3 regions of the Ensifer sp. 38_S197 genome follow, and region 3 is predicted to be linked to each of the others. Evidence: predicted binding sites of a transcription regulator. Region 3 holds the regulator's gene; each other region holds the start of a gene.
What was found. Region 3 encodes LexA, which represses DNA repair genes until DNA is damaged. Its sites were predicted from a motif close to TGTTCNNNNTGTGTTCNG; they were not measured.

Region 1 (10,342 bases), 1.4 Mb from region 3:
TGATCCCGACCAGGCCCAGCAGCTCGTGCAGAACCGCGTCTCGCAGGCCGAGCCGCGGCTGCCCGAGGAGGTACGCCGCCTCGGCGTCACCACCGTCAAGAGCTCGCCCGACCTGACGCTGGTGGTGCACCTGATCTCGCCGAACGGGCAATATGACATCAACTATCTGCGCAACTACGGGGTTTTGAACGTCAAGGATCGGCTGGCCCGCATCGAAGGTGTCGGCCAGGTACAGATCTTCGGCGGCGGCGACTATTCGATGCGCGTCTGGATCGACCCGCAGAAGGCCGCCGAACGCGGCCTGGCGGCAAGCGACATCGCCAATGCGGTCCGCGGCCAGAACGTCCAGGCGGCCGCCGGCGTCATCGGCGCCTCTCCGTCCGTTCCCGGCCTCGACCTGCAGCTTTCCGTCAACGCGCAAGGCCGCCTGCAGACCCCTGAGGATTTCGCCAACATCGTCGTGAAATCCGGCGCCAATGGCGAAGTCACCCGCCTCGGTGACGTCGCCCGTGTCGAGATGGGTGCCGCCGATTATTCGCTGCGCTCGCTGCTCGACAACAAGCCGGCCGTTGGCATGGGCATCTTCCAGGCACCGGGCTCGAATGCGATCCAGATCTCGGAAAACGTGCACAAGGCCATGGCCGAGCTGAAGCTCACCATGCCCGAGGGCGTCGACTACGAGATCGTCTACGACACCACCCAGTTCGTGCGTGCCTCGATCGAGTCGGTCATCCACACGCTGCTCGAGGCGATCGCCCTCGTCGTCATCGTCGTCATCGTCTTTCTGCAGACCTGGCGCGCCTCGATCATCCCGCTCGTCGCCGTGCCGGTCTCGATCGTCGGTACCTTCGCGGTGATGTATGTCTTCGGCTTCTCGATCAACGCGCTCAGCCTCTTCGGCCTGGTGCTGGCGATCGGCATCGTCGTCGACGACGCGATCGTGGTGGTGGAAAACGTCGAACGCAACATCGAGCGGGGCCTGTCGCCGGTTCAGGCAACCTATCGCGCCATGCAGGAAGTCTCCGGTCCGATCATCGCCATCGCGCTGGTGCTCGTCGCCGTCTTCGTGCCGCTCGCCTTCATTACCGGCCTCACCGGCCAGTTCTACCGCCAGTTCGCGCTGACGATCGCGATCTCGACCGTCATCTCGGCCCTCAATTCGCTGACGCTGTCTCCGGCGCTGGCTGCCCTTCTGCTCAGGGACCATCATGCGCCGAAGGATTGGCTAACGCGGGCGATGGACAAGCTCTTCGGCTGGTTCTTCCGCGGCTTCAACCGCTTCTTCGGAGCAAGCTCGGAAGCCTATGGCCGCGGCGTCGGCCGGATCCTGACGCGCAAGTCGCTGATCATGGTCGTCTATGTCGTGCTGCTCGGCGTCACCTTCACGCTGTTCCGCGCCATCCCCGGCGGCTTCGTGCCGGCCCAGGACAAGCAATACCTGATCGGCTTCGCCCAGCTTCCGGATGCCGCGACGCTCGATCGCTCGGAGGACGTGATCAAGCGCATGAGCGAGATCGCGCTGAAGCATCCGGGTGTCGAAAACGCCATTGCCTTCCCGGGCCTGTCGATCAACGGCTTCACCAACTCGTCGAACTCCGGCATCGTCTTCGTCGCCCTGAAACCCTTCGAGGAACGCCAGACACCCGAACTGTCAGGCGGCGCGATCGCCATGCAGCTCAACCAGGAATTCGGCGCGATCCAGGATGCCTTCATCGCCATGTTCCCGCCGCCGCCCGTCCAGGGTCTCGGCACGACCGGCGGCTTCAAGCTGCAGATCGAGGACAAGAACGGTCTCGGCTACCAGGCACTCGACGAGGCGGCCAAGGCTTTCCTCGCCAAGGCCCACCAGACGCCGGAACTGGCCGGGCTCTATTCGAGCTACCAGATCAACGTGCCGCAGCTCTATGCCGACCTCGACCGCGTCAAGGCGCGCCAGCTCGGCGTGGCCGTCACCGACGTCTTCGAAACCCTGCAGATCTACCTGGGCTCGCTCTACGTCAACGACTTCAACGCTTTCGGCCGCACCTACAGCGTGCGCATCCAGGCGGACGCCAACTACCGCAGCCATGCCGACGACATCGGCAAGCTGAAGGTGCGTTCGCAGTCCGGCGAGATGATCCCGCTGTCGGCGCTCTTGAAGGTCGAGCAGACGGTCGGAGCCGAGCGGGCGATCCGCTACAACGGCTTCCTGTCCGCCGACATCAACGGCGGCCCGGCACCGGGCTTCTCCTCCGGCCAGGCACAGGCTGCCATCGAGAAGATCGCCGCCGAAACCCTGCCGCCGGGCATCAGCTTCGAATGGACCGACCTTACTTACCAGCAGATCCTGGCGGGCAACTCCGGCATCCTGGTCTTTCCGCTGGCGCTGCTGCTCGTCTATCTCGTGCTCGCCGCCCAGTATGAAAGCCTGACGCTGCCGATCTCGATCATCCTGATCGTGCCGATGGGCATCATGGCGGCGCTGATAGGCGTCTGGCTGACGGGCGGCGACAACAACGTCTTCACCCAGATCGGTCTGATCGTGCTGGTCGGCCTGTCGGCGAAGAACGCTATCCTGATCGTCGAGTTCGCCCGCGAACTGGAACTGTCCGGCAGCACGCCGGTCAAGGCTGCGATCGAGGCGAGCCGGCTGCGTCTCCGCCCGATCCTGATGACCTCGATGGCCTTCATCATGGGCGTGGTGCCGCTGGTGACGTCCACCGGCGCCGGTGCGGAAATGCGCTCGGCCATGGGTATCGCGGTCTTTGCCGGCATGATCGGCGTCACGGCCTTCGGCATCTTCATGACCCCGGTCTTCTACGTGCTGATCCGCAAGCTCACCGGCGAGCGGCCGCTGAAGCACGCCGGAGCCCAAATCGAAGCGCCGCATCTCGCGCCCGGCGAGTAAGGCCCTCCCCTCCTTTCGCGATCTTCAGGCGGGCCGGATCACTCCGGCCCGTCGAAGCTGCGGCGCCGCGCCTCCGCCCAGGCCCGGCGCCGTTTTGCGTCCTGCGTGACGGTTCCCATCCCACGTGACAGTTCCTTGGCGATCGGATAAACCAGCAGCCTCCATTCCTTTGGCCCAGCGGCCATGCAGACGGCATAGCGTTAGATGACCCCCACCGATCCGATCGCCAATCTCGCCACCCTCATTCGCTGCCCCTCGGTCACCCCGGCCGAAGGCGGAGCGCTTTCCGCCCTCGAAGCCATGCTGAAGCCGCTCGGCTTTACGGTCGATCGCGTCTTGGCGAAGGACGTCGGCACGCCCGATATCGAAAACCTCTATGCGCGGCTCGGAACCGAGGGCCCGCACCTGATGTTCGCCGGTCATACCGATGTCGTTCCGGTCGGCGACGAAGCCGCCTGGAGCCACGGACCATTCTCGGCCGAGATCGCCGGCGGCGAAATGTACGGCCGCGGCGCCGTCGACATGAAGGGCGGCATCGCCTGCTTCGTCGCGGCGGTCGCCCGCCACATCGAAAAGCACGGGCTCCCGAAGGGCTCGGTCTCCTTCCTCGTCACCGGCGACGAAGAGGGACCGGCGATCAACGGCACAACGAAGCTCTTGCAATGGGCGGCTGACAAGGGCGAGCGCTGGGATGCCTGCCTCGTCGGCGAACCGACCAACCCGGAGAGCCTCGGTGACATGATCAAGATCGGCCGGCGCGGCTCGCTCTCCGGCCGCATCACCGTCAACGGCGTGCAGGGACATGCCGCCTATCCGCATCTCGCCGACAATCCGGTGCGCGGCATCCTGCAACTGACGCAGGCGCTGATGGATCCGCCCTTCGACAACGGCACCGAGAGTTTTCAGGCATCGAACCTGGAGGTGACGACGATCGACGTCGGCAATAGCGCGGTCAACGTCATTCCGGCCAAGGCCACTGCCGCCTTCAACATCCGCTTCAACGACACCTGGACGGCCGAAAGCCTGATGGCGGAGATCGCCGCGCGGCTCGATCGCGCCGCCGCCGCCGGCAGCCTGCGCCCGGATCGTGCCCCCGTCCGCTACGAGATCACCTGGGCCGAGAGGCCGAGCCACGTGTTCCTGACGCGCAACAACGCATTGATCGATTCGCTTTCCGGTGCGGTCGAGGCGGTCACCGGCCGGCAGCCGAAGCTGTCGACGACAGGTGGTACCTCGGATGCGCGCTTCATCAAGGACTATTGCCCGGTGGTCGAATTCGGTCTGGTCGGCCAGACCATGCATATGGTCGACGAGCGCGTCGCCGTCGCCGACCTGGAGACTTTGACCAATATCTACGAGACCTTCATCTACAGCTGGTTCGGTCATGCCGCTGCTTGACGAGGTGCTTGCCTATATCAAGGGCCTCTGGCTCTTGACGCAGGGCAACGAGGAGGGTTTCCGCTGGCTCGACTTCAGCGAGAGCGGCCTCTGGCGATCCTTCGCGTCGATGCTCTGGTGCCTGCCGGCGATCGCCGTCACCTGGGCGTCCTGGCGGCTCTATTATCTCTCGGCGATGCCCGCCGGCACGACCATCGGCGCCGGCTTTATCTTCAAGCTGCTCGTCGTCGATCTCGTCAGTTGGCTGCTGCCGCTGGTGCTGATCGCCTTTTTGTCGCGTCCGCTCGGTTTTGCCGGAGCCGTCGTCCCGATCGTCGTCACTACCAACTGGCTCTCCGTTCCGCTTTCCTATGCGATGGCGATGCCCGCGGCGATACGGCTCACCATTCCCGGCAGCCAGGGCCTGACGAGCCTGATCTGGCTGACGCTGCTCGTCGTCAGCATCGCCGTGCTCTTCCGGCTTCTGCGCATGGTGACGGGCAACCAGACCCTGCTGGCCTCGGCGCTGACCGCCCTCTTCCTGCTACCCTCGATGATGATCGGCGATCTCTTGCAGCGCATCTTCGGCCTGATCCCGAGCTAGAGCTTCGAGATCAGTAATCCACCTGAAGGAAATAAAGCCCCTCGGGCGGGGCTACGGGGCCGCAGGCCTTGCGGTCGCGCGCTTCGAGCGCCGCCTGCAGGTCGTCCGGCGTCCACTTGCCCTCGCCCACCAGCTTCAGCGAACCGGCAAAGGAGCGGATCTGGTTGTGCAGGAAGCTCTGCGCCGTCGCGCGGATCTCGATGACGCCGCCGATGAGCGCGACGTCGAGCCGGTCGAGCGTGCGCACCGGGCTCGTCGCCTGGCAATGAGCGGAGCGGAAGGTGGTGAAATCGTGATGACCGACGAGGCGCTGCGCGCCTTCGTGCATCGCCGCGTGGTCGAGCGGCTTCGGCACCCACCAGGCCCGCCTGGCTTCGAGCGCCAGCGGCGCCGGCCGTGAAATGATCCGGTAGAGATAATGTCGGCGCAGGGCCGAGAAGCGCGCGTCGAACTCCGGCGACACTTCTTCGGCTTCCAGGATCGCCACCCGCTCGCCGGCAAGCCCCAGATGCGCGTTCAGCGCGTTGCGCAGCGTATAGGGTTTCCATGGCCGCGTGAGATCGGCGTGCATGACCTGGCCGCTGGCGTGCACGCCGGAATCGGTACGGCCCGCACCGCGGATCGAGACGGTCTCACCGGTCAAGGACAGGATCGCCTTTTCGATCGCCCCCTGCACGGATTGACCGTTGTCCTGCCGCTGCCAGCCGACATAGTCCGAGCCGTCATATTCGACGGTCAGCTTGAACCGCGGCATCAGCCGACCCTCGTACCGGCGGCCACCGGCGTTCCACGCAGGAAGTCGGCGGCGCCGAGCGCCTTGCCGCCGGCGCGCTGCAGGCGCGTAAGCCGCACCGCACCTTCGCCGCAGGCGATCGTGAGGTTGTCGTCGAGCACCGTGCCGGGCTCGCCGGAGCCTGAGGCCGGTTCGGAGTTCAGCACCTTGATGCGTTCCGGCTTGCCGGCAATCTCGAGCTCGAACCAGGCGCCCGGGAAGGGCGACAGGCCGCGGATATGGTCGTGCACCTCGCGGGCACGACGGGAGAAGTCGATGCGGGTTTCCGCCTTGCTGATCTTCTGGGCGTAGACGACGCCTTTTTCGGCCTGCTCCGTCAGCGGCAGATCGCCGGCCGCGAGCTTCGCCATCGCCTCCCGCATCAAGGTAGCGCCGACCTGCATCAGCCGGTCGTGCAACTCGCCCGCCGTCATCGTCTCGCCGATCTGGACCGCCTTCGTCAGCGCGACCGGGCCGGTATCCAGCCCCTTGTCCATCTTCATCACCATCATGCCGGTCTCGTGATCGCCGGCCATGATGGCGCGCTGGATGGGCGCCGCACCCCGCCAGCGCGGCAGAAGGGAGGCGTGGCCGTTGTAGCAGCCGTATTTGGTGCCGGTGAGAATCGCCTCCGGCAGAAGCAGACCATAGGCGACGACGACGGCGACATCGGCCTCGAAGTCGCGGAAGGTCTGGCGATCGGCCTCGTCTTTGAAGTTGACCGGCGTCAGCACGCGTACACCCAGAAGCTCCGCCGCCTGGTGTACCGGCGATTTCTGCAAATCGAGCCCGCGACGGCCGCCCGGTCGCGGCGGCTGCGTGTAGACGGCGACGATCTCATGGCCGGCTTCGGCGAGTGCTGCCAGCGTCGGCACCGAAAACTCCGGCGTGCCCATGAAGATGATGCGAAGCGACAAGGCGGTGGACTCCGTCCTCTCAGTTCAAATTGCGCAATTCCGGACGGAAAACCGTTTCACACTTTTCCTGGAATTGCTCCAGAGATTCAGGCCTCTTCAAACGGGTTTCCCGCCCGCAAATCAAGCCCTCGGCGCAATTCGTCTCGGCCGCTGCCCGTTCGGCGGCTCAGATCGCTTTCGCGCCGCGGGTCTTGGCGGCCTTGGTAAACTTGCGGATCACCATGTCGCGCTTGAGCTTGGAAATATGATCGATGAACAGCACGCCGTTCAGGTGATCGATCTCGTGCTGCAGGCAGGTGGCGAGCAGGCCATCGGCCTCGATCGTCTGCTCCTTGCCGTCACGGTCGAGATGCTTGACGGTGATCGAAGCCGGGCGCTCGACCTCCGCGTAATAATCCGGGATCGACAGGCAGCCTTCCTCGTAAACCGAGCGCGCATCGGACGAAGCGACGATCTCGGGGTTGATGAAGACCAACGGGGACTTCTCCTCACCCTCCTTCGATACGTCGAGCACCAGCATGCGCTTGGCGACGCCGATCTGGATCGCGGCAAGGCCGATACCAGGGGCGTCGTACATGGTTTCGAGCATGTCATCGGCCAGGCGGCGGATGTCCGCGTCGATGGTTTCGATCGGCGTGGAAACCTGCCGAAGCACAGGATCGGGAAGGATGATAAGCGGCTTGATCGTCATGCTGCTCCCATAGCCGATCTTTCCATCGGCGCGCAAGGAAATTGCCTTGCTGCCTGCGCCACCCGCTCGCGCTTCGCTTGACGTTAACCGCCCCATGCAAATGTTCTCGTTTTGATCTACACTTCACGAGAGAATCTGTTAGGTTTGGCGCATGGAACCTGCGCCCCTCCCCCTTGCCCAACCGCTATTTTTCGTCGGCTCCCTGCCGATCACGCTGGGCCATCTCGCGATTGCCGCCGGGCTTGTGGTCATCGTCGCCGTCCTGATGGCGCTTGCGCGGCGGCGGGATACCCGCGACGAGGAGCGCCAGGAACAGATGGCGATGCTGCTTGCGGCGCAAACGGAGATGCAAGGGCGGGTCGCCGCCATGGCCGAGGTTTTCGGCGCCCGGCAGGCGGAACTCAACCAGACGCTCAGCCAGCGCATCGACGGCATGACTCACCGCATCGGCGCATCGATCACGGAGCAGACGAAGGCGACACACGAGAATCTCAGGCGGCTTCAGGAGCGGCTGGCGGTCATCGACACCGCCCAGAACAATATCCAGTCGCTGGCCAAGGACATGGCCGGATTGCAGGCGATTCTGTCGAACAAGCAGACGCGCGGCGCCTTTGGCCAATCGCGCATGGAAGCGATCATCGCCGACGGGCTGCCCATGGGCGCCTTTGAGTTCCAGACGACGTTGTCCAACGGCGCGCGGCCCGACTGCACCATCCGCATGCCGAATGGCCAGCCACCGCTCGTCATCGACGCCAAGTTTCCGCTGGAAGCCTGGAATGCAATGCGTGATGCAGAAACCCCGGAGCGTCGCCAGCAGATCGCCCAGCTCTTTCGCCGCGACATGGAAACGCATGTACGCGATATAGCCAGCAAATATCTGATATCAGGAGAAACGCAGGACACCGCCTTTCTCTTCGTGCCATCGGAATCGATCTTCGCCGAGATCCACGAGCATTTCGAAGCGATCGTACAGAAGGCGCATCGCCAGCGGGTCGTCATCGTCTCGCCATCGCTGCTGCTGCTCTCGATCCAGGTGATCCAGGCGATCCTCAAGGATGCGCGCATGCGTGAGCAGGCGCATCTGATCCAGGGCGAAGTCGCCAGGTTGATGGAAGATCTGGGCCGCCTTGACGAGCGCGTGCGCAAGCTTCAGGGCCACTTCGCCATGAGCCAGAAGGATGTTGAGGATATCCTGGTTTCCTCCGGCAAGTTGACCCGCCGCGGCGCCAAGATCGAGGCGCTCGAGCTCGAGGCCGAGGGGGGCACGCGAGAGGCAAGCGATCAGCGCGCCGCTGCCGACAACCGCGTCGGGCAATTGCGCCTGCGGGTGGTTGACGAGGACTGACGCAGTCGGGCACTCTCCGGCCCACTTTGCCAGTCAACAGGATGTTCACATGATCACTGTTTTTGGGTCCATCAACATGGACCTGATCGCCACCACCGCACGCCTTCCAAAGCCCGGCGAGACCGTCGCCGGAACGGGCTTCTCGACCGCCGCCGGCGGCAAGGGCGCCAATCAGGCGCTTGCCGCACGACGCGCCGGCGCGACGGTGCAGATGGCGGGCGCAGTTGGCGCCGACAGTTTCGCCGACGGCGCGCTGGAACTCCTGAAGGGCGCCGGCACCGACCTGTCTCTGACCAAGACGGTAAACGAGCCGACCGGCACCGCGCACATCCTCGTCGGTGGCGACGGTGAAAACGTCATCGTCGTCGTCGCCAGCGCCAATGCGACCGTCGACGAGGCCGATGCGGTCAAGGCCGTCGACGGCATGACGCCCGGCGACACGCTGATGCTGCAGCTCGAAATCCCGGCCACCTCGGTCGAGAAGGCACTCACCGCAGCGAAGCAGAAAGGCGTGCGTTCGGTCATCAACATCGCCCCGCTGACGCCGGAGGCAGCGCGCCTCGGCCGCATGGCCGATATCGTGATTGCCAACGAGACCGAGTTCGAACTGCTCGCCGGCAGGAGCGGTATCAGCACTGCCGAGCGCGAGGAGGCGATGAAAGCACTTCATGCCGAAACGGGGCAGACGGTCATCGTCACGCTCGGCGCCGAAGGCGTCGTGGCCGTACATGAGGGTGAGATCCAGCGAGCCAAGGGCCTGAAGATCGAACCGGTCGACACGGTCGGCGCCGGCGACACCTTCTGCGGCTACCTCGCCGCCAGCCTCGATGCCGGCATCGCTTTCCCCGACGCGCTGCGCCGTGCGGCCGTTGCCGGTTCGCTCGCCTGCCTGAAACGCGGCGCACAGCCCTCGATCCCGCTTGCTTCGGAAGTGGCGGCGCGCCTCTAGTTCGCGATGGGTTTGAGCCGGAGCGGCCAAACACGCAAACCAACGCATCGCAAAATCGAGCTTGGCGTGGGCGGAAATCTGCCCGCGCTTTTTCTTTGTCGCCTCCAGCGTTGCGTTGTTTTCACCCCTCGAAATCACCGCTTGCGCAATCCGGACAGCCGATGTCGCGGAGATAAAACTTCGCGCGCAATTTTATCAAAGCAACACGTAAAACAACGTCCGCGTTGGCCCTATCTTAAGATTCTCCAGTCTATTCAGGACCCTGAGAGAGCCGGCTCGAAAGACCCGGTCGCCTCCAACATGCCGGTCGGCATCTGACGCTCCATGATGGAGTTCACCCCCATTGCGAAATGCGTCCGCCGCAGGTGAAAGCCTGCGGACCTCCAGCACGTGAGGATTTCATGTTCAAGTTCCAAGCCAAATCGCTGGCGACCAAACTGATCGCGGTGACAGGCGGCACGATCGCACTTGTCCTGCTCGCCTCGAATTTCGTTCTCATCTCCCAGACCCAGGATCGCGTCGAAACGCTGGTCCTCGAACAGGCGAGCGGTGAAGCCCGGGCAATCGCCTCGGACATCGCCGGCGACGTCGGCGAGCTTGCCAGCGCTGCCCGCTCGATGGCCGGCATCCTCGGCCGCGCGCATGCCGAAAAGTCGCTGGAGCGTACCGGGGTGATCAACATCCTCAGGGCGAACCTGGAGCAGAACCCCTTCGCCTTTGGAAGCTGGTTCGCGGAGGAGCCCAAGGCCTTTGACGGTCGCCAGGAGGACGTCGTCAACAACAAGGAACTGGGCGGCAAC
Region 2 (10,342 bases), 1.0 Mb from region 3:
AGGCGGCGCGCCACGGACGGGGGCCGAGCGCGCGCAAGGTCGTTGCCGGATGGAAGGTACCGGCGCCTACTTCCATGTCGTAGGGCTGCAGGACGGCGCAACCCTTGTCGGCCCAATAATTGTGCAAAGTCAGGATCAGAGCCTGAAACGAGCGCTTCGGGTTCATGTGATCGGGCAGAGTGGTCATGGATCGCGTCCGAATTTCTTCCAAAAATGAGCCGGACTGGTGCCACGCCTGATGGCAGGGGTCAAGCAACTACAGCGCCGGCCCGCCAATTAGACGCGCCGGATCCTCTACCCCTGCGATCTCATCATTCGTCGTCGCGTTTCAGCCTGTACTCACCGGTCTCGGGATCCTGGACCAGCGTGCCTTGCGCCCCGGTCCGTTCCTCGCGGCGGGTCTGTTCACGATGGCGCGTCAATTTCTGTGCATCGGCCACGAACTTGCGATAGCCGAGCCAGAAGATGAAACCTGCGATCAAGAGCAGGATGAGTTGCGGCATTTTTCCTCCAAGGGCAACGCGCGCGGGCTAAAGCCCGAACCGCGCCCACAATGCCCTTTCCTCGATTGCTTCGGCAAGACCCGCTGCTGCCGACGCCGCCAGGGGCTCGACAATGGCGCCGGCAACGGCCGCGCCGGCCTGCCGGCGGCCGAAAAGGCTGCGCACCGGCTGGATGAGTTCGAGCCGCGCCTTTTCGCCGTAGCGCTTCTTCACCTCGCCACGCAGGTCGCCGAGACCGTCGATGAGCCCCAGTTCCAGCCCGCGTCGTCCGGTCCAGAAAAGCCCGGAGAAGATATCCGGATCATCGGCGAGCATCTGCCCGCGACGGGCCTTGACCATCTGGATGAAGGTATCATGGATGTCGAGCTGCAGGTGCTTCAGAAACGCGATGTCGTGTTCCTTTTCCGGCTGGAACGGATCGAGCATCACCTTGTTTTCGCCGGCGGTATAGACGCGCCGCTCGACACCGATCTTCTTCAGCAGTTCCGGAAAACCGAAGCCACCCGAGACAACACCGATCGAGCCGACGATCGAGGTCGGATCGGCGATGATCTCGTCACCGGCGAGTGCGATCATGTACCCGCCCGAGGCGGCAACGTCCTCGACAAAGATCAGGACGCGCTTCTTCTTTTCCTGGGCGAGGTCCCGAATGCGCTGGTAGATCAGGCGCGACTGCACCGGGGAGCCGCCGGGCGAATTGACGGAGATCGCAACGGCGGGGGCGTCCTTCACCGCGAAGGCCTTTTCCAGAAGCGGTGCCGCCGTCGCCAGGTTGAGCACGGGCCGGAATTGCCCGCCGCCGGCCATGATCGCTCCGTGAAGCCGGACAACGGGGACCGTCACGCCTTCCCTGCGAAACCGCCTCGGCAACAACCGTCTCAGGAACGCCTTCATTTCAACTCCTGCCTGCTAGATCGCGATGATTTGGCTCGGATCGAGCCCAAAATCATAACCGTGACCGCTTCCCATAGGTTAGAGCGGGATGCGCGCGGAAACCGCATACATTTTCCTCATCGCACTCCGACAGCCAAGTATCCTGGCCTGTCCATGTCATGTAAGCGCCGGCACGGCAAACGCAATCCACATACGGTAAATCAGCGGCGGCGATAGGCCGCGCGGCCATTGTTGAGATCGTCGACATGATCGGCGAAGCGGTGCCCTTCTTCATGCATGACGAGCGGCGCTCGCAGCACCAGCCGCTTACGGCTCTGCTTGATCGCCGTCACCAGGATCCGCACGGCGTTTTCGCCGACGCGTGGATGAAGCGCCGTGATCTCGATACCGCCGAAACGGCGGCCGCAGGCGGCGATGATCTGCGCGATCGATTCCGGCCGGGCGATCAGCGACAACTGCCCGCCCGGCTTCATGATCGCGCCGGCGGTCTTCACCCAGACCTCGAAGAGGCCGTCGCTCATCGCATGGGCCTCCGCCTTGAGACTATCGGGCGTCTTACGGTCGGAAGCGTCATTGAAGGGCGGATTCATGATCACGTGATCGAAGCTGTCATCGGCCAGGCCAGCGGCGACACGCGCCCTGCCGGCAAGCGAGACATCGGCCTCCAGCACAGAGACCCGCGACGCAAAGCGGGCGTTTTCGATGAGCTGCAGGCTGCGGCGGGCATAGTCCGCCATGATCGGCGAGCGCTCCACCAGGACCACCTCCGCACCTTCGATCCGCGAGGCGACGGCCATGCCGGCAGCACCTGCACCGGCACCCAGATCGGCGACGCGGCAGGGATGGGCCGCGGAAACGAGCGACGCCAGCAGCATCGCATCCATGCCGGACCGATGCCCCTGCCCCAGCGGCTGGACGACATGGAACTTGCCGCGATGAAAGGCATCGACGGTTTCAGTCGCAGCAGCAGTCATTAGTCTTGCACCTGCAGCATGGCCAGTTTGCATGGCACCCTCACGGCCGCAACTCCGCCTCGAGCCCGGCGTCGATCAGGATCCGCCGCGCGGCTTGCGCGTCTTCATCCGCAACCAGGAAACGGCGGGGCAGCAGGCCGAGCGAGCCTTCCAGAATACTCATCCCCTGATCGGCAATGAGGCTTGCGATGCCGGCATCCTTCATCAGGCTCTCGGCAAAGGAGAGCACGACGGCATCGTTGGTACGGATCAATTCCTTCATCCGGCGGTTTTCCTGTCCTATTTCAGCAAGCGGGACAATTCGCCTCTTGCCGCACGTGGCACCCCTTCCTATTGTCGAAAGCGACAATGAAAACAGGAGTCCCGGTGTGGGCGTAGTGATACCGCTGGAAGACAGCAAAAACAAACAGGCGTCCGTTAAGCCGCTCGTCGACCTGACTGCGCCGGACATGGAACGCGTCAACCAGCTCATCCTGTCGAAGGCCGGCTCCGACGTTCAGATGATTCCCGAGGTCGCCAACCACCTGATTTCTTCCGGCGGCAAACGGCTGCGCCCGATGCTGACGCTCGCCTCCGCCTCGATGTTCGGCTACGAGGGCGACGCCCACGTGAAGCTCGCCACCAGCGTCGAGTTCATGCACACGGCGACGCTGCTGCACGACGACGTCGTCGACGAAAGCGACCTTCGCCGCGGCAAGTCCACCGCACGCACGATCTGGGGCAACCAGGCAAGCGTTCTCGTCGGCGACTTCCTGCTCGGCCAGGCGTTCCGCATGATGGTCGATGTCGGCTCGCTCGACGCGCTCGACGTGCTGTCGACTGCAGCTTCCGTCATCGCCGAAGGCGAAGTCCTCCAGCTTTCCGTTGCCAAGAACATGGAAACGACCGAGGACGACTATCTGCAGGTCATCCGCGCAAAGACCGCGGCCCTCTTTGCCGCTGCCGCCGAAGTCGGGCCGATCGTCGCCCGGACCAGCAAATCCGATCGCAACGCGCTGAAGTCCTACGGCATGAACCTCGGTCTCGCCTTCCAGCTCGTCGACGACGTGCTCGACTATGGCGGCTCGTCAAGCGATCTCGGCAAGAATGTCGGCGACGATTTCCGTGAAGGAAAGATCACGCTTCCCGTGATCCTCTCCTATCGTCGCGGGACAGCGGAAGACCGTGCGTTCTGGCGCGAGGCAATCGAAGGCGGCGACAGCAGCGATGCCAATCTCGACAAGGCGCTCGGCCTGATCAAGCGCTACGGCGGCTTGAGCGATACCATTGCGCGCGCCCAGCACTATGGCACGATCGCCCGCGATGCATTGGCACCGCTGCCGACTTCTCCCTGGAAATCGGCTCTCACGGAAGTGATCGACTTCTGCATCGATCGGGTAAGCTGACGGGACCTCGACCGTACCGGGACGAACGACAGGAATTTCTTGCCGCATTGCGCCAAAAAAGCCATTCTGTTCCTCAAGAGTTGTGCTGGGCTATATGTGGCTGACTCCGATAACAACCCTTAGTGGTGCGCAAGGCCGAGCAATCGGCACGAAAGGTTTGACATGCGGCAAATGACGATCCTCCGCCTCCTCAGCGGCGCAGCACTGCTGGCTCTCGCCGCAGTCAGCGGCAGCCACCAGGCCTTCGCGGAAGACAAGGCCGCCGCGGTTGAGGAAAAAAGCGAACCCTTTGACATCAAGTCGGTGAACACCTTCGCGGGCGCCTTCCTCGCTGCCCGTACGGCCGATACGGACCGCGACTTCGCATCCGCGACCGAGCTCTACAAGATCGCGTTGCAGTTCGAACCCAATAACAACGACGTCAAGCAGCGTCTGATGATCACGCTGCTGATGGCCGGCCAGTTCGACGAAGGCGCGAAGATTGCCGATCAACTCAAGTCCGACCCGGCCGTCGAACGCATCACCACCGTGATCCGCGCGATCGAAGCGATCCGCAAGCGCGAGTATCGCAATGCGCAGAAGCTCCTGAACTACCAGGGCCCCAACGATCTCGACCGGCTGATGAACGGCCTGCTTTCGGCCTGGGCGAAATTCGGCCAGGGCAAGCCGAAGGAAGCGCTGGCACAGATCAACGGCCTCGAAGGTCCCGACTGGTTCCGCGTGTTCAAGAACTATCACGCGGGAGCGATCGCGGTTGCGGCGGGCGACAAGCAGACAGCCCGGACCAGGCTCAACGATGCCATTCTGGATCGCGAAGGCGGGAGTGCGGCGCCTGACACCTTCATGCGGGCGGTCGAAGCGCTCGCCCGTTTCGAGGCGCGCGAAGGCAACAAGCAGAAGGCGCTCGACACCGTCGCCGTCGGCGAAAACATGGTCAACAACTATACGCCGCTGCAGGCGCTGAGGGCCGATATCGAGAACGGGGTTCCGCAGGAACAGCAAGTCAAGAACGCCAGCCAGGGTACGGCAGCGGTGCTCTTCTCCATTGGTGCCGCGCTCAACCGCGACGGCGCCGAGGACATCGTTTCGCTCTACCTGCAGACCGCTCGCCGGCTCGACCCCGACAGTGCCGACATTCTGGTGATGCTCGGCGGCATTGCCGAGAACCTGAAGAAGCCGAACGAGGCGATCGAACTCTATAAGGCGATACCGGAGACCTCCCCGATGCGGCGGGTCTCGGAACTGCAGCTCGGCTTGAGTCTCGCCAGCATCGGCAAGGTCGACGAGGCGAAGAAGCACCTGAAAGCGCTGATCGACGTCGATCCGAAGAACATCCGCAACTATCTCGCCTATGGCAGCGTGCTCTCCGATGCCAAGGACTACAAGGAGATGGGCGAGCTCTACGACAAGGCCGTGGAACAGATCGGGCCCGTGCCGAAGCGCAGCGACTGGACCGTGTTCTTCCAACGCGGCATCGCCTACGAGCGCCAGAAGCTCTGGGACAAGGCCGAGCCGAACTTCCGCAAGGCGCTGGAACTCAACCCGGACCAGCCGCAGGTGCTGAACTATCTCGGCTATTCCTGGGTCGACATGAACATCAACCTCGACGAAGGCCTCGAGATGATCCGCAAGGCGGTCGAACTGAAGCCAGACGACGGCTACATCGTCGATTCGCTCGGCTGGGCCTATTTCCGCATGAGCCGCTTCGACGACGCGGTGGTGGAACTGGAAAAGGCGGCTGAACTGATGGCCGGCGACCCGACGATCAACGACCACCTTGGTGATGCCTACTGGCGTGTCGGCCGCAAGCTTGAAGCGGTGTTCCAATGGACGCAGACGCTGGAATTGAAGCCTGAGGAAGCCGAAATCCCGAAGATCAAGGCGAAGATCGAAAACGGTCTGCCGCCGCTGAAGGAAGAGGTTCCGGCCTCGGCCGATGCCAAGGAAACCGCGCCAAAAAAGGCAGTCCCGGAAGCGCCGGCGCCGGACAAGAAGTCCTGATCGATCCATGACCGAGGACGGCATTGCGGGCTTCACGCTGACGCGCGCGGCGCCCGCAAAGATCAATCTGGCGCTTCACGTCGTCGGCCAGCGGGCCGACGGCCACCATCTTCTCGAAAGTCTCGTCACCTTTGCCGATCGCGGCGACCGGATCGGGTTTGCATCGGCAGACGCCGATCTCTTCACCGTGTCGGGGCCCTTTGCGCCCGAACTGCCGATGGATGCCAGCGCTGAGGGCGGAAATCTGGTTCTAAAGGCGCGAGACCTCCTGCGTGAAGAGCTGCGGTCCCGCAACCCCGCCGCTGCCGGGCCTGTCCATCTGCATCTCGAAAAGAACCTCCCCCTCGCTTCCGGCATCGGCGGCGGCTCCGCCGACGCGGCGGCAACGCTTCTTGGACTGCTCGAGCTTTGGGGCGCGACGATCGAACCCTCCCGACTCGATTCGATGGCATTGACGCTCGGCGCGGACGTACCGATGTGCCTCGCCGGCATGTCCCTCTTCGCGAAAGGTATCGGCGAGGACATCACGCCGCTTGCCGACCTTCCATCCCTGCCCCTGGTTCTGGTCAATCCGCTCGTCGGCGTTTCGACGCCTGTCGTCTTCCGGACGCTCGCGAACAAGACCAATCCGCCGCTCGTCCTGCCTCAGGACATGAAGACGATGGACGACTGGCTGTCGGCCATGGCAACGATGCGCAACGACCTGCAGCCGCCGGCGCAGCAATTGCAGCCCGTGATCAGCGACGTCTGCCAGGCGCTCACGGAAGCCGGAGCGATTCTGGTCCGGATGTCAGGTTCGGGCGCCACCTGCTTTGGCATTTTCGACGACAGTGAACGCGCGGTTGCGACAGCGCGCACTCTTTCGGCGGCACAGCCCGGCTGGTACGTTCTCGCCTGCAACACGACAGGGAGAGACAGGTAGAATGGCCGGCATCGACGAAAAGCGCCCTTTCATTCCCGTCGGAATCGCCATTCTTACGGTGTCCGACACGCGCACGCTCGCCGACGACAAATCAGGCGACACGCTGGAATCGCGCGTGCGCGACGCAGGCCATCGCCTGGAAGCACGCGCGATCGTGCCAGACGATCAGGCGAGGATCTACGAGCAGGTGAAGGCCTGGACGCTCGAGCCAGCGATCGACGTGGTGATCACGACGGGCGGTACGGGATTTACCGGCCGGGATGTGACGCCGGAAGCGCTGGAGCCACTCTTCGAAAAACGCATGGACGGCTTCTCCGAGGTTTTCCATCGGATCTCCTACGAGAAGATCGGCACCTCCACCATCCAGTCGCGTGCGACCGGCGGCGTCGCCAACGCCACCTTCATTTTCGTTCTGCCGGGATCGCCGGGCGCCTGCCGCGACGCGTGGGACGGCATCCTGAAGCAACAGCTCGACTACCGGCACATGCCCTGCAACTTCGTCGAGATCATGCCGCGGCTCGACGAACACCTGAAACGCGGCTGAGCCGAAGCCGCCACGCTCCTCGCTCGTCGGGCGCATCTGTTACCGTTGTAACAGACAGCCATTTTTCCCGTCATTAGCGTCCGATGTCAGCCCAGCGAGATCGGCCGCCGCACCTTTCTTCGGGCTGCAAAGACGCCTCCCCCGGCTATTCCCCGGGCGGGGAGGACAAGGGAATACGACGTGCAGCCAGAATGCTGCCCGGCAAGAAATTTACCAGACACGGTCATTTGAGAGCCACCTTGAGGTGCCGTCCCCTGGGGACTGGCACCTTTCTCATGCGGCAATCAGCGAGGCCCCGGCACCTGCCTGTTTTCGACGGCAACCCAGGCCGGAACGAGTTCCGTCGAGAGTTTGCGAACGGTCCGGACATTCGTCATGTCACCAAGGCATCGGTTGCCCTCAGCCGCCGTCAGCGCATCGTGTTTGCTCATCAGGAAACCCGCTTCCAGCGGTTTCTTCCGCCGGACCAAGCGGCTGAGGAACGGCTTGCGGTGGATTCTGGAATCGGAGAAGCGCGCAGGTGCCCTGTTGAGCGCGACATACTCGGCAAGCTCGTCGACCCACCGGCCGATCGGACGGGCACCGGGTTCCAGCAGCATCAGCCATTCGCCGCGCGCCGAACGCACGATTTCGCAGAGATTCCAGTCGACGCAAAAGCGGCAGCCGGCCGCTTCCGCCACGCGCGACGAGCCGTCCTTGGAGCCGTGATCGAGGATGATCACATCGCTGACCAGGCCCTCCACGGCGCCGGCGACGAGCACAGACAGCGTCTGAACCAGCTCGGCTTCGTTGTCTTGCGTTTCCATGATGATCGTCAGCATAGCTCGTCCTACCGCATCACCGCCACAATTGCTACATGCCCGGCCGGCGTTGGTCGCGAACCGGGAAGCGCGGATCCCCGACCAGACCGGCCCTGTTTTTTGTTCTTGAATTGTTCTCGTATTCGCGATAGGAAAATAATCAGAACAAAACGGGATCAAAGATCTGATTCCGGGGAGATTCCAATGAACGAGCTGTCTCAGATCAGGCAGGGCGCGCTTGCGCCCGCCAATACGGCGGATGTCGCCGAAGCGATGATGAGCGCAACGGGCCTGCGGATCGACATCGACCGCCGCCGTGGACGCGGCGCGGGGCTCAACATGTCCGGCCGCTTCGAGCCGCAGGCGCGGGAGAGCTTCGACGATGGCTGGGAAAGCCTGGAGGATCTGCCGCCCTTCAAGACCGAAGTCCAGGTCGAGAAGCCACGGACGGTGATCACCCGAAACGAATCCCCCGACATCTCCTTCGATCGTTCGATCAATCCCTATCGCGGCTGCGAGCACGGCTGTATCTATTGCTTCGCCCGGCCGACGCACGCCTTCATGGGCCTGTCGGCCGGTCTGGATTTCGAGGCGAAGCTCTTTGCCAAGCCGGATGCGGCGCGGCTGCTGGAGCGCGAGTTGGCGCGACCGGACTACAAGGTCAGGCCAATCGCCATCGGCACCAACACGGACCCCTATCAGCCGATCGAAAAGGAATGGCGCATCATGCGTCAAATCCTCGAAGTGCTGAGAGATGCCAGCCATCCGGTCATGATCGTCACCAAGTCGGCGATGGTCACCCGCGACATCGACATTCTCGCGCCGATGGCCGAGAAGGGGCTGGTGCGGGTCGGCATCTCGGTCACGACCCTGGACCGCAAGCTGGCGCGAACGATGGAGCCGCGCGCCGCGACACCGGCCAAGCGGCTGGAGGCGATTCGCGCCATGGCCGAGGCCGGCATTCCCGCCGGCGTTCTCGTCTCGCCGATCATCCCGGCACTCAACGACCATGAGATCGAAAGGATTCTGGAAGCGGCGAGGACAGCCGGGGCGACGGAGGCGAGCTATGTGCTCCTGCGGCTGCCGCTGGAGGTAAGCCCGCTGTTTCGCGACTGGTTGCTGCGCAACTATCCGGATCGCTACCGACACGTCATGTCGCTCGTCCGCTCCATGCGTGGCGGCAAGGACTATGACGCCGAATTCGGCAAGCGCATGAAAGGCGCCGGTCCCTATGCCTGGCAGATCGGCCGCCGCTTCGATCTCGCCATCAAGCGCCTCGGCTTCAACCCGACGCGCCGGCAGCTTCGCGACGATCTGTTCGTGCCGCCACTCGGAACGGGGGTGCAACTCTCGCTCCTTTGAAGGTTCTCCGGAATGGCCTTCGCGATGGCTATTCCGGATTTGTGACCGACGACACGCGCCGAGGATGCCCGGGAAATGGGAGAGCTATCCCTCCCTCCCTTCAGGTAACCGGTGTGAACATTGGAAGGTCACAAAGCAGTTCCGATGCCCTGCCCCCGCCTGGGGCATCGGTTATCCCCCCGTCCGCCGCCGCACTCGGACCTGGGGGCTTGAAGAGAATCGGTCGATCATGCGAATTAAACTCATGTCTCGCAGGTCGTCCGATTCTCCCCTTTTTCCCGATATCATCGAAGCGCCCGATTTCAGTTTTGAACTCTCGGCAAAGGGCGACGGTTTCTGGCCGGTCGCTGGCGCCGATGAGGCCGGCCGCGGCCCGCTCGCAGGGCCGGTCGTGGCAGCCGCAGTCATCCTGAATCCGGACGCCATTCCCGAAGGCCTCGATGACAGCAAGAAGCTCAGCGCGCAGGCGCGCGAGAAGCTGTTCGAGGAAATCCTCGCGACATCGCACGTATCGATCGCCTCAGCCTCCGCCGGCACGATCGATGCCACGGATATCCGCAAGGCAAGCCTGGAGGCGATGCGGCGTGCTGTGGCGGGCCTTCCCTCCGCCGCGCGCTTCGTGCTCGTCGACGGCCGCGACGTGCCGCCTGGGCTCTCTTGCCACGCCAAGGCTGTCGTGAAGGGTGACGCGCGGTCGCTATCGATCGCGGCCGCTTCGATCGTCGCCAAGGTTACCCGCGACCGCATGATGGCCCGCGCCGATCTGGCCCACCCAGGCTATGGCTTCGCGGTCCATGCCGGCTATGCGACCGTGACCCACCGTCGCGCCATAGAGACCCATGGCCCCTGCGCCCTGCACCGTATGAGCTTCCGTCCGCTGCGACAGGACTGAAAGCCGCGCAGGGTTCTCGGAAGTGCGCCGGCCGCCTACTTGCAATAGTAGCGAGACGCCAGCAC
Region 3 (10,342 bases):
CGCCAAAATGGCGTGAAGACGCGGTAAGGGCCGCCTGTCGTCGTCAGCAGGCGCATAGGCTCGTGCAGCAGTTGCCCGGGAAAGCTCTCCGCGATGATTCCCCTGGCGGCGAGTGCTTTTTTCAGGGACGTATCGACCGTGATGCCATTCGGATCATAGCGCCGGTTCCAATTGACGCGACTGGCGCCCGTGGTCTGCGCCACATCGCTGATGACATCCAGCGGGGCGCCGGAGCGGAAGATGAGTTGCGAGCCGTGGCGGCCGAGGCGGGCAGCTAAGGCCTCCAGCGAATGGTGCAGCCACCATCGCTGCGCCGCACCCAGTGGGCCGTTGCCGCTTTCATCCGGCTCCCGGATATAGAGCGGAATGACGGGGGCCTCAGCCGCCGCGGCCGCAAGGGCCCTGTTATCGGCAAGGCGCGGATCCTTGCGGAACCACACGATGATCGGCGCCGCCTTTGTCATAGGTACCGTCTAGAATGGGATTGATCACCCGGGGAACATAGGTGCAAAATGAAAAAGAGCCATTCGCATTTCTGCAAATGGCTCTCTTTGAAACTGGCTCCCCGGGCCGGATTCGAACCGGCGACCTATCGATTAACAGTCGAGTGCTCTACCGCTGAGCTACCAGGGATCATCCGCGCCGCTGTTTCGCTGTGCGCTTCAGAAGTGAGGCTGCTAATACGCATGCTTTTCTGATTTGCCAAGCGGTTTTTTCAAAAAAAATGACAAGTTCGGTTGCGAGGCTGTGGAGAAGCCCCCAATTGTGGGAAAAGACGCCGGATAGCGAATGATGAATAAAAACAGGAAGCAGACGCACTTCGGGATTGATCCGCAGACGCGCCAGATCGTGCTCGGCAAATGGCGCATCACGCTGCCGCAATCGCCGCTGCTGCGTATCCTGCTGGGCTCGCTGCTGGTGTTCTGCGGCTTTCTCGGCTTTCTGCCGGTGCTCGGCTTCTGGATGATACCGCTGGGCCTCATCGTTCTTTCGCACGATATCCCGTCCGTTCGCCGCCGCCGCCGTCGCTTGGCTGTCTGGTGGGCACGCTGGCGCGGACGCGCGAATTCCTCCAACGGCTCGTGACCCAAGAGCTGCCGCCCACTTTTTCGATAGATCGCGAAACATTTGATCGATCTGGATCGCAACCAGCCTGAGCGCTTCCCGCTTCTCCACCATTTGATTCCCACCGAACCAGCGAGCCCCTTGTTGAGGGAGGGCGCCGAAAACTTTTCGGCAACCCATCAAACGCATAATGCGGTCGCGAATCAGGATGGGGACGCATGGCCAAAGCCACTACGAAACGTCGAAGCCGGAATTCCGGTCGGAGCAGGGGTAAACAAGGTGGAATGGCACCGTGGTATCTGGCTGCGGCGCTGACCATTGGCGGCGTGGTCGCCTATGATCACCGCGCCGAATTGAAACACTGGCCGGTGGCATCGGACGTGCTGGCCTTCACATCGCGCCACGAATCGAAGCCGAAGCCCGTTCGCGCCGCTCAGAAAACGGACGAGCGTCCCGCCCAGCAAGTCGAGAGGCAGAAACCGAATCCGGTGACGAGAGTCGCGCTTGCCACGCCGGTGCCGTCCGTTGACGTCGGTGCAAAGGCGCCGACACCTGAAATGCGGCCGAACGAGGAAGTGAAGACGGCATCAATCCGCACGGATCAGTTTTATTTCTGCGGGATTCGCAACGACAATTGCGTGATCGACGGTGCCACCTTCCTGTACCGTGGCGAAACGATCCGCGTGGCAGACGTCGACGCACCGCGCATCCGCCAGGCGAGCTGCGACAAGGAGCGTTCGCGCGGCTTTTACGCCAAGCAGCGCCTGCGCGAACTGCTGAATGCGGGTGACTTCAAGCTGGAAGCGGCGAGCGGCCGTCCGGATGCCAAGTCCGGTGAAAAGCTGCGGCTGATCACCCGCGGCGACCAGTCCATCGGGCGCGTGCTCGTCAACGAAGGGCTGGTGCGGCCATGGACGGGGCACGCGACGCCCTGGTGCTGAAGCCAATCCGGGATGCGATCGGCGGAGCTTCGCGATCGCTCTGTGGAAAGTATCTATCTTGCAAATCGACGGCGCGTTTTTCGGAAAATGCCTCTTGCGGTTTTTCTGCAATCATTCTAAATCCGCGCCAACGCTCGGTTATCCGAGCTGTGAGGCCTCGTGGCGGAGTGGTGACGCAGAGGACTGCAAATCCTTGTACCCCGGTTCAATTCCGGGCGAGGCCTCCAAAAACTCTCACCTCATTCTCGTGTGAACAGACGTTCTGCCTCAGGGCAGAGCGATTGCATGATTGTTGCTTTGCCTCCACACGCCCGCGCAAGCCACGTTTTCTAGGTCTCGTTCGGATCTTATCGCTTCGGTGAAATCGGTAGAGGGGGAACGATGACTCCGCTGGCATCAGCCGCATCGGTAGCGTCCGTCATCATCAAACGGAGGCAATGGCATTTATGAAAGCGAAACTTGTCCTGACGGGACTGGCCCTCTTTGCTGCGACCGCTATCGAGGCGCGGGCAGAGGACCTGGTTTTCAAACTGAAGAACAACACGAGCGCGGTACTGACGAACTTTTACACGTCGCCCGTAGGCGTCAACGAGTGGGAGGACGATGTTTTCGGCCGGCAGGTGCTGAACCCCGGAGAAGACATGGAGATCACCATCGCCGACGGCCGGGATGTCTGCAAGTACGACATGCGCTTCGAGTTCGAAGAAGGCTCTGGCCTCGATACGACCGAAGATACCCAGGACCTCTGCGAACTCGGCGAATACACGATCCACGAATAAGCGGCGCGACGTCAGATCGTCGCAAACAGACAAAGGGCCTCGCCGCTGCTTACAGCGGCGAGGCCCTGTCAAACATCAGATTTTGTCCGGAGGTCAGTGGTAGCGGCGGATCAGTCCGACGAGCTTGCCCTGGATTTTCACCCGATCGGGCCCGAAAATCCGTGTCTCGTAGGCGGGATTTGCGGCTTCGAGCGCAATCGATGCGCCCTTGCGTCGGAAGCGCTTCAGCGTCGCTTCCTCGTCGTCCACGAGCGCCACGATAATATCGCCGGGATTGGCCGTGTTGCTATTGCGGATGATCACCGTGTCGCCGTCGAAGATGCCGGCTTCGATCATCGAGTCGCCCTTGACTTCGAGGGCGTAGTGTTCGCCGTTGCCGATCATGTCGAGCGGAACGGTGATGTCATGCGTGTTGTTCTGGATAGCCGAGATCGGCACACCGGCAGCGATGCGGCCCATCACAGGCACTGAAACCGAACTATTTTCGGCCATTGGCGCCGGCTTCGGCAGCGCGGCTGGAGGAGGTGCAGCCGGTTTGCCGAGGCTGCCCTCGATCACGCTCGGCGAGAAACCGCGGCGCGGCTGCTGCTGGCTGGATGCGTAGGCTTCCGGAAGCTTGATGACCTCGAGCGCACGGGCCCGGTTTGGCAGACGGCGAATGAACCCGCGTTCTTCGAGCGCCGTGATCAAGCGGTGAATGCCGGATTTCGACGCCAGGTCGAGCGCATCCTTCATTTCATCGAATGACGGCGGTACACCCGACTCCTTCATGCGTTCGTGAATGAACAGAAGCAATTCCTGTTGCTTGCGGGTCAGCATGGCACGTCGCTCCAGAGGCGTGAAACAAATCAAGAACAGACACTATCTGTTCCATATGTGTTCTGCAAGTGCCTAAAATTCCGTGAATTCAGGCAATTGGCGCGTCTGCGCCTGTCGATCGGTCACTTTTACGGGAGCAAAGCGGGTTTGGGCGATGAATACGTGCGAAATGGGGCCCGCGGCGTGGCACATCGCGAGGCCGTGGGTTTGATTCGAACGATTCGTGAGCGTTGTCGTGGAGCAGGCCAGGGGATGCGTTCAAGTGGAATCGTTGCAGCGGAAAGGTGCCCCGGAAACAAGGGTGCTAGAGCGACCTTGGTGCGTTCATCGGAACGCACGGCGCTTTAGGCCGGCTGCGTGGTCGAGCAGGCGTCTTCGAATTCCCTCACCGTCTCGGGGGTGTTGTCTTCGGGAAGCACGGCGTCCGCCGCATCGGTCGCGACAGGGGTGTCGCCGTCATAGACGAACGACTGGATGTAGAACGCGATCGCGCCCTTCCACACTTTGCGTCCGTCGATCTGATGGCAGGGAACGGCGGATTCGAAATCGGTCTGCAGTTCGTCAACCGTGGCGGCGCTGAGCTTGACGTCAGGCATATTGGGCGATGCGACTATCGAAGCGAGGAGCAGGGCGGCAAGCACGGTGATCGTCCACTTTGATGCAAGGGTGGGACTACGGGTCGGTTAACGATGTGAACCGCGCTTTCGTTCCGGAGTCCAGCAAGCCTGGCAATCACGCTGACGTGTTCAACAGCTCTTTGAGTGTAAGCTGTGACTGTTTTACGTCATGCAGCCGATGCAGAAAGGCGGAGAACGGAAGTTGCCGTGTCGGGATCGGTGCGGGCGTGGCTGATATCGAGGATCGGCACGTCTTTGCAGCAGCGGCGCTCACTATAGTGAGTGCTGCGACAACGATGCCGGCGCCAGCGCATTTTCAGTGGGAATGGCGGACAGGGTGGGATTCGAACCCACGGTACGGTCTCCCGTACGCTGGTTTTCAAGACCAGAGCCTTAAACCACTCGGCCACCTGTCCTTGCCTGAAGTTGGCGCTAATGGCCTACCGGGCACGGCGTTATTGCGCGAAGCCCTGTCGCTTTGCAAGATTTAACATGCATCGCCGAAAGATTTTCTCGGTGGCCGTGCCTGAGGGCGCAGGCCTGCTGCGCCGGCAACCATCTGTAAACCATAACGCATGAAATCCCGCGCTGATCTGTGGATGAGTTCGCATTTTTGCCTTGTTGCTGTCATGGTTCATCGACTGTTCCGTTTCGGGACGCCGAGATTTCCGCTGGGGGCATGAGCGGAAGGTTTCGAGTACGGCTTATTCGATCGATGTTGTGGGACAGATGACATCCAGTAAAAATGCGGCATATCTGGTCAAGGGATTGCGCCTTGCGGCGGTCCCCATGCTGTGCGTAACGCTTGCGGCCTGCGGATCCACGTCGAGCATCAAGAAGTCCAAGTCGCGCAGCAAGGAATACTTCGCCGAATCCGTTTATGGTGTGAAGGCGAGCCCGCGCGTTGCCAACGGAAACAATATTCCGAAGGGCGGCGGACGTTACCAGGTCGGCAAGGCCTATCAGGTCAAGGGCAAATGGTATCAGCCGAAGGAAGACTTCGGCTACAACAAGACCGGTGTCGCTTCCTGGTACGGCTCGGCATTTCACGGCCGGCTGACTGCCAACGGCGAGGTCTACGACAAGGCGCATCTGTCGGCCGCCCATCCGACGTTCCCTCTGCCGAGCTATGCGCGCGTCACCAACATGGAAAACGGCGCGTCGGTGATCGTGCGCGTCAACGACCGTGGCCCCTATGAATATGGCCGCATCATCGATGTCTCCTCGAAGACCGCCGATATGCTCGACATCAAGCGCAAGGGCAGCGCGCAGGTGCGCGTACAATATGTCGGCCGCGCGCCGCTCGAAGGCAACGACATGCCCTATCTGATGGCTTCTTATGTCCAGAAGGGCGAACGTGGCCCGAGCGTGATGCCGGAGGGCCAGATCGCGACCGGTGTGATGGTCGCATCGAACGAGCCGTTCCGCAATCAGAGCCTTGGCACGCTCACCGTTCCCGCAAAGGCTTCGCTCGACGTCGGCGAACCGGTGACGGCACTTGCCGCGCCTGTGCCGCAGTTCGCCCAGCCGCAGTCGCTGAATGAGTTCGTGATGCTCCCGGAGATCGGCCCGATCCCGCGCGAGCGGCCGGAATTCATCCCGATGCCCGACGGCAACGCGGCCTACGCGGCAGCCTATTACGAAGTTCGCGTCAGCGACGCCGAGTCGCCGTTTGAAGCGATCATGGCAGACAAGAAGCAGCTTACCCCCCAGGTGATTGTCGATTACGCGAAGCACCAGAAAGCAAGCGGTTCTGTCCGACAACCGTAAGCGGCGTTGTGCCAAAATGACCACGCTGCTATGGCCAAGGGGAAACGGGAGTTTCCCATGCGCATGAAGATGTTTTCGGCGGTGTTTTTCGGTGGTGTGTTGTTTGCTGGCGCCGTACTTGCGCAGACGCCGACGCCTGCCTTCGATACCAAGGCAAAGCAGATCCTGCTGGTCGATGCCGAAACCGGCACCGTGCTCTTCTCGCGTGCCGAAAACCAGCCGATTCCGCCGGCATCACTCGCCAAATTGATGACGATGGAAGTCGTGGCTGAGGCTCTCGGCAAGGGCGAACTTTCCGCCGAAACCACCTTCGAGGTGTCCGAGCATGCCTGGCGTACCGGTGGTGCCCCGGCCGGCACCTCGACGATGTTTGCCGCATTGAAATCCCGCATCCGCGTCGCCGACCTGTTGCAAGGCGTGGCGGTGCAGCTTGCCAATGATGCCTGCATCATCCTTGCCGAGGGCATGACCGGCAACGAGGCCGCTTTTGCCGAGCGCATGACGGCGCGCGCTCGCGAGCTCGGCATGCCGGTTGCGACGTTCCGCAACGCCACGGGGCTGCCTGATCCCGGCAACCAGATCACGATGAGCGAACTGGTAACGCTCATGCGGCATCTCCATGAGGCCCATCCGGATCTCTACCGGCTCTATTCGCAGCCGGAGTTTGAGTGGAACAAGATCCTGCAACGCAACAAGAACCCGCTGATCTCGGCCAATATCGGTGTGGACGGACTGGCGACCGGTTTTGCCGAAGGCTTCGGTTTCTCCCTGGCCGCCTCGCTGCAGCGCGGCGGCCGCCGGGTCTATCTCGCCATGGGCGGTCTCGAAACCGACAAGGAGCGCATCGAGGAGAGCCGCAGGGTGCTCGATTGGGCGATGACCGCCTTCGAGAAGAAGCGGATTTTTGCCGATGGGGAAGCGATTGGCGAAGCGGCCGTCTATGGCGGCGATGCGTCTCACGTCCCCCTGGTGGCGGGCGGTCCCGTCGACGTGCTGTTACCAGTCGACAACCCGGAACGGCTGACGGCACGGATCGTCTATAGGTGGCCCTTGCGTGCACCGGTGGCGGCTGGAACGGAGGTCGGCGTCGTCAAATTGTGGAATGGCGAGAAACTGCTGCGCGAAGTGCCGGTCAAGACCGCCAGCGCCGTGGGGCAGGGCACGTTGACCAGCCGCGCTCTCGATGCGCTGCAGGAGCTGCTGTTCTTCTGGATTTAGTCGCCCTATCTGCGGTGAGCCTGTTCCTGCCAATTCATCGCCGCCTGACGGTTTCGCACCGCGGACCAATCGGCTAAACAGGGCCGGAGCGGGATGAGGAAAAGCGTGTGCGGTTTTCCGCCCGCATCCCGGTCTAACTTATGAGAACCGGTCATGATGATTGGGTCGATTCGACCCAATCATCATGACCGGGGTCGCATGCCGATATGGGAAAGCATGGTGTCGCTGAAAAAAGGTCTGTTCGTAACATTCGAGGGCGGGGAGGGTGCCGGCAAGTCGACGCAGCTCCGCCTTCTGGCCGAATCCCTGCGCGCTCACGGCTACGAGGTGCTGACGACGCGCGAGCCTGGGGGATCGCCCGGCGCCGAAGCGGTCCGCCACGTGCTGCTTTCGGGGGCGGCGGAGGCCTTCGGGGTTAAGATGGAAGCGATTCTCTTTGCCGCGGCCCGCAGCGACCACGTCGAAGAGGTCATCCGCCCGGCGCTCGAACAGGGCACGATCGTGCTTTGCGACCGCTTCATGGATTCCTCGCGCGTCTATCAAGGGATCACCGGCAATCTCGAACAAAGCTTCGTCGAAAGCCTCGAGCGCGTGGCGATCAACGGCGTCGTGCCGGATCTGACCGTGATTTTCGATCTGCCGGCCAGCATCGGCCTCGAACGGGCGCAGCGGCGCGCCGGCGACGACAATCCCGACCGTTTCGAGAAGGAGCAACTGGAGACGCACGAAAAACGGCGGGAGGCCTTTCTCGATATCGCCAGGCGCGATGCCGAGCGATGCCGGGTGGTCGACGCGACGCAACCCGTCGAGGCCATCGCCGCCGAGGTGCTTTCGCTCGTGGAGTCGCTGCTGCCGCACGGTAACGGCGCCGACGCTGCGACCGAGGAAGTCGTGTCATGAGCGCGGAAAGAGCCGGCGTCCTGGATGGCGCCATCGCGCCCGCCGAGAACAATCGGCTATTCGGCCATGAACAGGCGGAAAGCTTCCTGGCGCAGAGCTACCGCTCCGGCAAGGGACACCACGCGATCCTGATCGAGGGGCCGGAGGGGATCGGCAAGGCGACGCTCGCCTTCCGCTTTGCGCACCACATTCTGAAACATCCCGAACCCGCTGAAGCGCCTGCCGCGCTTTCCGATCCCGATCCGTCTTCCGCCATCGGGCGGCAGCTTGCCTCGGGTGCCTCGCACAATCTGCTGCACCTGACGCGGCCGATCGATGAAAAGACGGGCAGGGCGAAGGGCGCGATCACGGTCGACGAGGTTCGGCGCGCCGGCAAGTTCTTCAGCCAGACGTCCGGTACGGGCAACTGGCGGATCGTCATCATCGACCCGGCCGACGACCTCAACCGCAATGCTGCCAATGCCATCCTGAAGATACTCGAGGAGCCGCCGCGCCGCTCGCTTTTCCTGGTGCTGACGCATGCGCCTGGAAAATTGCTGCCGACGATCCGCTCGCGCTGCCTGCCGCTACGGCTGAAGCCGCTCGACGCCGTTCCGCTCCGCCAGGCACTGGCTCATCTCGGATTCGATCTCGAGGGCGAGAATGCCGAGCGCATCGTCGCGGCCGCCAATGGCAGCGTCGCCGAAGCGCTGAAGCTGATCAATTATGGAGGGCTGGAGATTGCCGCGACCTTCGATGGGATCCTCGCAGGGCAGGGCCCGGCGGTCCGCAAGGACATGCACAAGCTGGCGGACGTGCTCTCGGGCAAGGACAGCGAAACGATCTTCGAGTTTTTCCAGGCGCTCGCCAGCGACCGCATCATGCGCGACGCGCGCGAGGCCGCGATTGCCGGAGACATCATGCGCGCCGAGCGCTTCGCGCGGCTATCGGCCTCCGTGACCGAGCGCCTGACGGTCAGCGACGCCTACAATCTCGACCGCAAGCAAACCATCCTGTCGCTGCTCGACGACATGAAGGCGGCGCTATAGCGTCGCCTGGAAGCGCCATTTGCGCTCGATTGCCGCCTGCAGGTCAAGCTTGTGGTGGTGGGCGAAGAGCAGGACATGCCCGAGCAGGTCAGCGGTCTCATCGGCCATCAGGACCTTGAGTTCCTCCGTTGATTTTCCGTGACGCCGGCCACGACCGCTAAGCTTGTTCCAGACCTGGGTCAACTCCCCAAGTTCCTCCTGCATCTTCAGGATGAACCAATCGGAATCGCGCTCGATCCCGTGCGCGCCGGCATAGCCGGCAGAGGCGGTTTCAAATTGGCTGCCAAGTCGCTCCAGCATGACTCACCCTCTTCTTTCTGTTTCCGTTTTGTTCTAGTCGGCGCGTGCGGATTGCGCAAGGTTTTCGGCGTCGGCGGGATCTCTCCGGCAGGCCTTTTCACGGATCGCATGTTTCTTCCTTTAAGCGTATGCGCTAAGAGCGTGCGTAGCTTAATCCGAGATAGATCGAATCCGCCTATGAGAGACACGTCCCCTTTCTACATCACCACCGCGATTTCCTACCCGAACGGCCGGCCGCATATCGGCCACGCCTATGAGTTGATCGCGACCGATGCCATGGCGCGCTATCAGCGCCTCGACGGACGTGACGTGTTCTTCCTGACCGGCACGGACGAGCACGGCCAGAAGATGCAGCAGACGGCGCGCAAGGAAGGCGTGACGCCGCAGGAACTGGCCGATCGCAACTCCGCGGAATTTCAGAAGATGGCGGTACTTCTGAACGCGTCCAACGACGACTTCATCCGCACGACCGAAAAGCGCCACCACGAGGCGTCGCAGGCGATCTGGATCCGCATGGGCGAGGCTGGCGATCTCTACAAGGATTCCTACGCCGGCTGGTATTCGGTACGCGACGAAGCCTACTACCAGGAGAACGAGACCGAACTGCGCGACGATGGCGTCCGCTATGGGCCGCAGGGAACGCCGGTCGAATGGGTCGAGGAGCAGAGCTACTTCTTCCGCCTCTCCGCCTATCAGGAGAAGCTCCTGAAGCATTACGAGGAAAACCCTGATTTCATCGGACCGGCCGAGCGTCGCAATGAAGTGATTTCCTTCGTGAAATCGGGTCTCAAGGACCTCTCGGTTTCGCGCACGACCTTCGACTGGGGCATCAAGGTTCCGAACGACCCGGCGCATGTGATGTATGTCTGGGTCGACGCGCTGACAAACTATCTCACTGCCACTGG

Region 1: a site for LexA is predicted at 7,350-7,367, ahead of AC1Z3V_RS19265 (DNA recombination protein RmuC). Genes of this name have one in related genera too.
Region 2: a site for LexA is predicted at 8,145-8,162, ahead of AC1Z3V_RS21245 (PA0069 family radical SAM protein). Genes of this name have one in related genera too.

Annotation. Positions count from the first base shown of each region.
Region 1 is NZ_JBXOVZ010000002.1:1,265,374-1,275,715, reverse strand. Features, by position in the region: gene AC1Z3V_RS19295 (efflux RND transporter permease subunit) at 1-2,887, shown strand, start outside; gene dapE (succinyl-diaminopimelate desuccinylase) at 3,092-4,285, shown strand; gene AC1Z3V_RS19285 (hypothetical protein) at 4,272-4,868, shown strand; gene truA (tRNA pseudouridine(38-40) synthase TruA) at 4,879-5,622, opposite strand; gene fmt (methionyl-tRNA formyltransferase) at 5,622-6,557, opposite strand; gene def (peptide deformylase) at 6,724-7,248, opposite strand; gene AC1Z3V_RS19265 (DNA recombination protein RmuC) at 7,400-8,593, shown strand; gene AC1Z3V_RS19260 (ribokinase) at 8,643-9,542, shown strand; partial or broken gene AC1Z3V_RS19255 (methyl-accepting chemotaxis protein) at 9,944-10,342, shown strand, end outside.
Region 2 is NZ_JBXOVZ010000002.1:1,689,344-1,699,685, reverse strand. Features, by position in the region: gene AC1Z3V_RS21295 (glycine--tRNA ligase subunit alpha) at 1-187, opposite strand, end outside; gene AC1Z3V_RS21290 (hypothetical protein) at 312-503, opposite strand; gene AC1Z3V_RS21285 (S49 family peptidase) at 531-1,397, opposite strand; gene AC1Z3V_RS21280 (tRNA1(Val) (adenine(37)-N6)-methyltransferase) at 1,598-2,371, opposite strand; gene AC1Z3V_RS21275 (putative signal transducing protein) at 2,412-2,633, opposite strand; gene AC1Z3V_RS21270 (polyprenyl synthetase family protein) at 2,740-3,756, shown strand; gene AC1Z3V_RS21265 (tetratricopeptide repeat protein) at 3,919-5,757, shown strand; gene AC1Z3V_RS21260 (4-(cytidine 5'-diphospho)-2-C-methyl-D-erythritol kinase) at 5,765-6,679, shown strand; gene moaB (molybdenum cofactor biosynthesis protein B) at 6,681-7,223, shown strand; gene AC1Z3V_RS21250 (glycosyl transferase) at 7,508-8,044, opposite strand; gene AC1Z3V_RS21245 (PA0069 family radical SAM protein) at 8,228-9,385, shown strand; gene AC1Z3V_RS21240 (ribonuclease HII) at 9,630-10,277, shown strand.
Region 3 is NZ_JBXOVZ010000002.1:2,696,155-2,706,496, forward strand. Features, by position in the region: gene AC1Z3V_RS26150 (cryptochrome/photolyase family protein) at 1-464, opposite strand, end outside; tRNA gene AC1Z3V_RS26155 (tRNA-Asn) at 559-633, opposite strand; gene AC1Z3V_RS26160 (hypothetical protein) at 793-1,086, shown strand; gene AC1Z3V_RS26165 (thermonuclease family protein) at 1,350-2,006, shown strand; tRNA gene AC1Z3V_RS26170 (tRNA-Cys) at 2,160-2,233, shown strand; gene AC1Z3V_RS26175 (hypothetical protein) at 2,453-2,785, shown strand; gene lexA (transcriptional repressor LexA) at 2,879-3,604, opposite strand; gene AC1Z3V_RS26185 (hypothetical protein) at 3,949-4,245, opposite strand; tRNA gene AC1Z3V_RS26190 (tRNA-Ser) at 4,548-4,637, opposite strand; gene AC1Z3V_RS26195 (septal ring lytic transglycosylase RlpA family protein) at 4,951-5,991, shown strand; gene AC1Z3V_RS26200 (D-alanyl-D-alanine carboxypeptidase family protein) at 6,049-7,209, shown strand; gene tmk (dTMP kinase) at 7,426-8,109, shown strand; gene AC1Z3V_RS26210 (DNA polymerase III subunit delta') at 8,106-9,137, shown strand; gene AC1Z3V_RS26215 (pyrophosphatase) at 9,132-9,437, opposite strand; gene metG (methionine--tRNA ligase) at 9,615-10,342, shown strand, end outside.